Regions from separate parts of the Pseudomonas sp. MTM4 genome, predicted to be linked through region 2. Evidence: predicted binding sites of a transcription regulator. Region 2 holds the regulator's gene; the other holds the start of a gene.

Region 1 (3,409 bases), 290 kb from region 2:
GGTAGGCGGCGAGATCGGCTGTCAGGCGTCGCAGCGGGAATAGCAATGCCTGATGCGACTCGACTTCGAAGTTCAGTTCAAGCCGGGCATCGAACACATCTGGCGGTCGATAAAAGTCCAGCGCCAGTGGTTGATGGCCGAGTAGGGTGTCGATGTGCTTCAGCGCGCCGGTTGAAAATCGCTGTGTCAAACCATCGCGTGGCATTTCAATCACCTGCTTAAGGGTCCGAAGCCCCATGCGCGCAAGGGCGGTTGCCACTTCACGGGGCACTCCGATGCGCTCTACCGGCAATGCAGCGAGCACGCCAGGCAGCGTTTCGGTATCCATCACCGCCAGACCGTCATGCGCGTTGGCCAGGACTCGCGCGGCGGCAGGGTTTGGCGCCAGGGTAATGCGATGCTGAAAACCCAGCGTGTTCAATTCTTCGCGCAGGCGTGCCTCCAAGCGAGGCCAGGGGCCGAACAGGCCGAGACTGGATTGCACTTCCAAAAGCAGGCAACGCGGATAGTGCAGGCTGACCTGCGAGCTAAAGCCATAGGCCCAGGCGGCGAGAAATTGCTGCCAACGCTCGATCGACGCCAGGTCATATTCAGCCGTGGCGAAGGCGTGAGTCAGCGTCTGGGCAGCGATCAACGATTGTCCTGGCTTGAGGCCCAGAGCCCGTGCAGCGGGGTTGACTGCCTGCAGCACGCGGCGTTGTGGTGTGCCGCTCAAGAGCGCCAGCGGCGATTCAGCATCGTCTCGGCCTCGCAGCACGCCGTCCATGGCCAGTTGAGGCAGCAATATGCAGACCCAAAGCATGAGGACCTCAGCCCAACGCCGCAGCGGGAATGGGGAGCGTTCTGGCCAGGCCACCTCGGCACTTGAGGACGCGCAGTTGCGCCGGTCGGTTTTCGAAAGCCAGGCGCAGCGCCGCTGGGGACGGATTGATCTCTTCGCGTAGCGGACGATAAGCGAAGGCCAATGTCTGGCCTGTTTCGGCAGCGACCTGCAGTCGGCGCAGAGCGCGATCATCGACCTGTTGCGGCCAGCACAACACCGCACCGCAACTGCCCGAGCGCAGGCATTGTTCGGTAGCCCACAAGGCGTCACGGCCCCGTGCGTTGATAATGAACAGCTGACGCAGATCTATGCCGGCAGTCAGCCAGGCCTGGGGATAAGGCACATGGGGCGGAGCCACCAGCACTACGCGCTCGCCGGCGGCGGTGAGGCGCGCCAGGGTGGGCCAAAGCAGGCGTAACTCGCCGATTCCGGTAGTGGCGAAGAGAATCTCGCTCAATGCCGATTCAGGCCAGCCGCCGCCGGGTAATACGTCATCCAGCGCAGCATGCCCGGTTGGCTGGGCGTTAGGTGTAAGGACTTTGGTCTGGCCGCGCCAGAGCCGGCGCGTATCGATCAGGTGGTTGAGGGCGACCACGGACGTCATGGCAGTGAATAATCCTAATACTGTATATCAGTACAGTATTCTGGCTGTCGACTACAGGTCAAGATGAAACGATGAAGAACGCTTTTTCAAACTAAAACTGAAATCCAGAACGTAGCCGCCGCCATCCGCCTAATGCCGCTGATCACTGTATCCGCTCCGTATCGAGTGCGGCAGATGAGCTTTGCTTGTGCTGAAAAAATCAGTCGATTAGGATTCGCGCCCGGGTATGAGTGCGAGGTCGAATGACGCTGCATATTCATGCCGAATGTTGAAGCCCGGCTCGAGGATGACCGGGCTTTTTCATGCGCCGGCTCGTAGCCATGAGCGGGCCGGTACTATCCCTGGTGATCCGGGGTGCTAGTCAAGAACAGAGAGGATTGCCATGCGCGAACGCTTGTTGGCCGCAGAAAAGGTGAAGGCTATCGAGTGGCGGGACGGGCAGCTGCGTTTGCTCGACCAGCGCAAACTGCCGCTGGAAGAGCTATGGCACACCTATGATTCTGCTGCGGCTGTCGCCAAGGCTATCCGTGAGATGGTTGTGCGCGGCGCTCCGGCGATTGGAATCAGCGCGGCGTATGGACTGGTTCTGGGACTCAGGGCGCGGCTCGCCGAGGGCGGTGACTGGCGCGCGGCGCTGGAAGCAGACTTTGAGGTGCTTGCCGGCTCACGTCCGACCGCCGTCAATCTGTTCTGGGCATTGAATCAGATGCGCGAACGGCTCGATCGTTTGAAGTCGGGCGAAGATCCGCTGATCGCAGCCGAGGCTCAGGCGACCTCCATTCACGACAGTGACCGCGAAGCCAATCTCACCATGGCGCAGTTCGGCGTCGACCTGATCCGCAAGCACCAAGGCAATCCGCAAAACCTGCTCACCCACTGCAATACCGGTGCGCTTGCCACCGGTGGTTTCGGCACTGCCCTCGGCGTGATCCGTGCTGCGCATCTGGAAGGGCTTGTCGAACGCGTTTATGCCGATGAAACCCGTCCCTGGCTGCAGGGTTCAAGGCTGACCGCATGGGAGCTGGCCGGCGAAGGCGTGCCGGTTACGTTGAATGCCGACTCGGCTGCCGCGCACTTGATGAAAACGCGAGGTATCACCTGGGTGATTGTCGGGGCCGACCGGATCACCGCCAATGGCGACGTCGCCAACAAGATCGGTACCTATCAGCTCGCCGTACTTGCCATGCATCACGGGGTGCGATTCATGGTCGTGGCGCCCAGTTCGACCATCGACATGGAGCTGGAATCTGGTGATGACATTCCCATCGAGGAGCGTGCCGGCAGCGAGTTGCTGGAAGTGAACGGCCAACGGTTGGCGGCGGAGGTCGATGCCTTCAACCCGGTATTCGATGTGACCCCGGCGGATCTCATTGATGCCATCGTGACCGAGAAGGGCGTCGTCGAGCGGCCAAGCGCGGCTAAACTCGCGGCCCTGATGAGCCGTAAACGGTTGCATTAAGGTGCAAGATGACTAAAGCGGCTGGAGGCTAGGGGCGGCAGTAATTGAATTTTGTGGCCTCGGCGAGCGCTTCTTCGTTACGCCTCCGGCCTCCAGCGACCTCCCGCCTTGTGATACCATCCCGCGCTTAATCGCAGGACCCTGCTGACTATAAGGAACCAGGCTTCCATGGGCGAACTGGCCAAAGAAATCCTCCCGGTCAATATCGAAGACGAACTCAAACAGTCCTACCTCGACTACGCCATGAGTGTAATCGTCGGTCGTGCGCTGCCGGATGCGCGCGACGGACTGAAACCCGTGCATCGCCGTGTGCTTTTTGCCATGAGCGAGCTGGGTAACGACTGGAACAAGCCGTACAAGAAATCCGCCCGTGTGGTCGGTGACGTGATCGGTAAATACCACCCTCACGGCGACTCGGCGGTTTACGACACCATCGTACGGATGGCGCAGCCTTTCTCGCTGCGCTACCTGCTGGTCGATGGCCAGGGCAACTTCGGTTCGGTCGATGGCGACAGCGCGGCGG
Region 2 (3,409 bases):
CGTTTCACGGGGAGCAGACTCATGCCAACATCGTTTCTGGAAATCGTCGAGCTACCCGACGGTACCATCGTGCTGCGTCGTGCTGAGGATGAGGGTGTTCTGGTCACGCTGGATTTTTCCGACGATGCCAAGGTGTTCCTGCAAGGTCAGCATGTCGAAATCGCCAAGGCGATGTTCAATGTCGGCGTGCAAATGGCGGGACGAGTATCGGAAGGGGAGTTCGAGCGGGAGGAAGAGGGGCCGCGCGTACTACATTGAGACGGCTGCCTGGTTGCCTTTGCGGTTGGGTGGGTTTCGGCACTTCCTTATGCCGAGCAGCTGGGGTCAGTTTCCCAAGCGTATGTTCAAGCTGCGCGCGCTACCTTGGTCCGCTGCCGCGCGGAGTTTCAGCCGACCATGTTTGTCGAGGCGCGGCAGCCAGGTGATGACCGTATGGCTGCAGCCTGACATGAGCGCTTTGCATGCAAGCTCAAGAGCACCTTGCGTTTCTCGAGCTTGCAACAACAGAATGCGGTCGCGGTTGAGTCCGGTATCTCGCAGCCAGCTTTGTGAAAGCGATGCGGGTGGCGCAATCAGTGTTAGCCAGCGCGTATCGGCAGCTTCGCTAAGATCTCGAAGGATGGATGCGAGCAGCAGGTGACAGTGATCACTACTACCGCTCAGGGTCATTTCGCTCAGGCTGTCATCGGTTTCTTTTGACTTGCTGCGGACGACTTCCTGAATTGGCATCAAGCGATGTGCAATCAGGCCTTCGAACAAGGACAGCTGCGGTGGTTTGCCTGTGGTGGGCTGGGGGTGGTACTGCATCAACCTCTCCTTGGCAGGCTGTTGAAACTGCCTGCATTGCCAATACTTCGTTAAAAACAGCCTCAGGCGCTCATTCAAACAGTCAGCTCGTAAGCGAGGCCGGTCCGCATCTTCGGCTGTTTTTCCGTAGGTCGTCGCGCCTCGTCTTGCCTACCTTTTTTAACGGTCTGTTAGCGGCGTATCACACCGACACTCAACCCTTCGATAATAAGCTCTTGTTCCTTGAGATCGATTTCGATTGGGGCAAATTCAGGGTTTTCGGCCAGTAGCCAAACCTTGTGGCCCTCACGCTTGAAACGTTTCACAGTGACCTCATCATCGATGCGGGCCACAACGACCTGACCGTTGCGCGCTTCTCGTGTGGTATGGACGGCCAACAGGTCTCCGTCAAAAATGCCGATGTCTCGCATGCTCATACCGTGCACGCGCAATAGGTAATCGGCTTTCGGGTGAAAGAATGTCGAATTGATTTGGCAGGACTCTTCTATATGTTGCTGAGCCAGAATGGGCGCGCCAGCGGCGACTCGCCCAATGATCGGCAAGCCGCTTTCCTCGGCTGCGGGTTCGAAGCCGGGAATACGTATCCCGCGCGATGCGCCAGGCGTCATCTCGATAGCGCCTTTTTTGTTCAGCGCTTTCAGATGCTCTTCGGCCGCATTGGGCGATTTGAATCCCAGCTCTTGAGCGATCTCCGCCCGCGTAGGTGGGTAGCCGTTGTCTTCCAGGCAGCGCTTGATGAACGAAAGAATTTCCGACTGGCGAGGGGTCAGCTTGATCATGAGCGTCTCTGTGCTTTTATACAGTGCCTGGGATTATATACAGTGCCTGATGCTTGGCAATCGTTGTTTGGTGGGGAGCTGGAGGAGCGTGCCGCTAACTTTGGTTGAAAGCGAAAGCGTTCAGGCGCTTTGATGGTTGACTTGATGTGGGCTGAAACGTAAGTTTCAAACAAGTGTTTGTCGGAGGAGGGGGCATGGCGCAGTCTGAAACAGTGGAGCGTATTCTTGACGCAGCGGAACAGTTATTCGCTGAGAAAGGCTTCGCCGAGACTTCGCTTCGTCTTATCACCAGTAAGGCCGGGGTGAATCTGGCTGCGGTGAACTACCACTTCGGTTCGAAGAAGGCCCTGATCCAGGCGGTCTTCTCGCGTTTTCTCGGCCCGTTCTGTGTGAGTCTCGAGCGTGAGTTGGACAGGCGTGAAGCCCAGTCCGACAGAAAGGAAAGTCTCGAAGAGCTGCTGGAGATCCTCGTCGAGCAGGCGCTGGCGGTGACGCCGCGCAGTGGCGACGACCTGTCGATCTTCATGCGCCTGTTGGGCCTGTCCTTCAGCCAGAGCCAGGGCCACCTGCGGCGATACCTCGAAGATATGTATGGCAAGGTCTTCCGTCGCTACATGATGCGGGTGCATGAGGCTGCCCCTTCGATTCCGCCGATCGAACTGTTCTGGCGCGTACATTTCATGCTCGGCGCGGCGGCGTTCAGCATGTCGGGCATCAAGGCGCTGAGGGCGATAGCCGAGAACGACTTCGGTGCCAGAACGTCCATCGAGCAGGTCATGCGGATGATGGTTCCGTTTCTGGCGGCCGGTATGCGAGCTGATTCCGGCGTGGACGATCCCGACCTGGCGCAGGCTCACGCCATTGCCCGTCGCAATGCATTGGCAATGCCGGCCAAGAGTTGAGGTGCACGGTTTGGGAACGATCGGCTAAGCTTGCCGCCCATGTCTGATCTCGATTTACTCCATATCTCAATTGCCGACCAGCTGCTCTACGGATTTTCCGAAGGCAGGCTGCGCCTCAGGCTTCCCGTGTCGACCGCCCTTAATGGTGCGGGGGAACGCAACGGTTCCGGTTGTACGCCGCGTGGCCTTCACCGGGTGCGCGCGCGCATCGGCGAAGGATTGCCGGCCGACGCTGTTCTGCGTGGCCGCCGTTGGACTGGCGAGGTCTGGAGCCCGGAACTGCATGATTGCTACCCAGGACGCGATTGGATACTGACCCGCATTCTTTGGCTCAGCGGTTGCGAGCCCGGATACAACCGAATGGGCGCGGTCGATACCTTCCGTCGATACATCTATTTGCATGGCACGCCTGATTCAGAGCCCATGGGCGTACCGCTCTCTCACGGCTGCATCAGGCTGCGCAATGCCGACTTGCTCGATCTGTTCCCGCGGGTGCCGGCTGGTTGTGCCGTACAGATAGGCGAAGCGGCATGCCCCGATTGGTCGAGCGCAACGCTGAATTAAGGATCTGCTCAATATCATGCAAGGTTCATTGATGCTGGACATCGCCGGCACTTGGCTGACCGCCGAGGATCGCCAGTTGCTGCGTAAGCCGGAAGTAGGCGGGTTGATTCTGTTCGCGCGCAATATCGAAAACCCGCGTCAGGTGCAGGAACTCTGCCGTGCGATTCGGGCTGTACGGCCTGACATTTTGCTTGCGGTCGATCAGGAGGGCGGACGCGTCCAGCGGCTGCGGCGTGATTTCATTCGCCTACCGGCGATGCGCGAATTCGCGTTGCGTGCTGATGCCCAGCAATTGGCGGAAATCTGCGGTTGGGTGATGGCTACGGAAGTGCTGGCGGTTGGGCTGGATTTCAGCTT

What was found. The regulator LexA, encoded in region 2, represses DNA repair genes until DNA is damaged. The targets are predictions, from matches to a motif close to CTGTNTNNNNANACAG.
Region 1: imuA (translesion DNA synthesis-associated protein ImuA) is a predicted target of LexA. The motif match lies at 1,448-1,463, and genes of this name have one in related genera.

What each region holds. Positions count from the first base shown of each region.
Region 1 is NZ_CP048411.1:294,632-298,040, forward strand. It holds gene GYM54_RS01410 (DNA polymerase Y family protein) at 1-802, opposite strand, end outside; gene imuA (translesion DNA synthesis-associated protein ImuA) at 810-1,427, opposite strand; gene mtnA (S-methyl-5-thioribose-1-phosphate isomerase) at 1,810-2,886, shown strand; gene gyrA (DNA gyrase subunit A) at 3,055-3,409, shown strand, end outside.
Region 2 is NZ_CP048411.1:6,095-9,503, forward strand. It holds gene GYM54_RS00030 (hypothetical protein) at 22-258, shown strand; gene sulA (SOS-induced cell division inhibitor SulA) at 325-807, opposite strand; gene lexA (transcriptional repressor LexA) at 978-1,586, opposite strand; gene GYM54_RS00045 (TetR/AcrR family transcriptional regulator) at 1,781-2,488, shown strand; gene GYM54_RS00050 (L,D-transpeptidase) at 2,528-3,052, shown strand; gene nagZ (beta-N-acetylhexosaminidase) at 3,069-3,409, shown strand, end outside.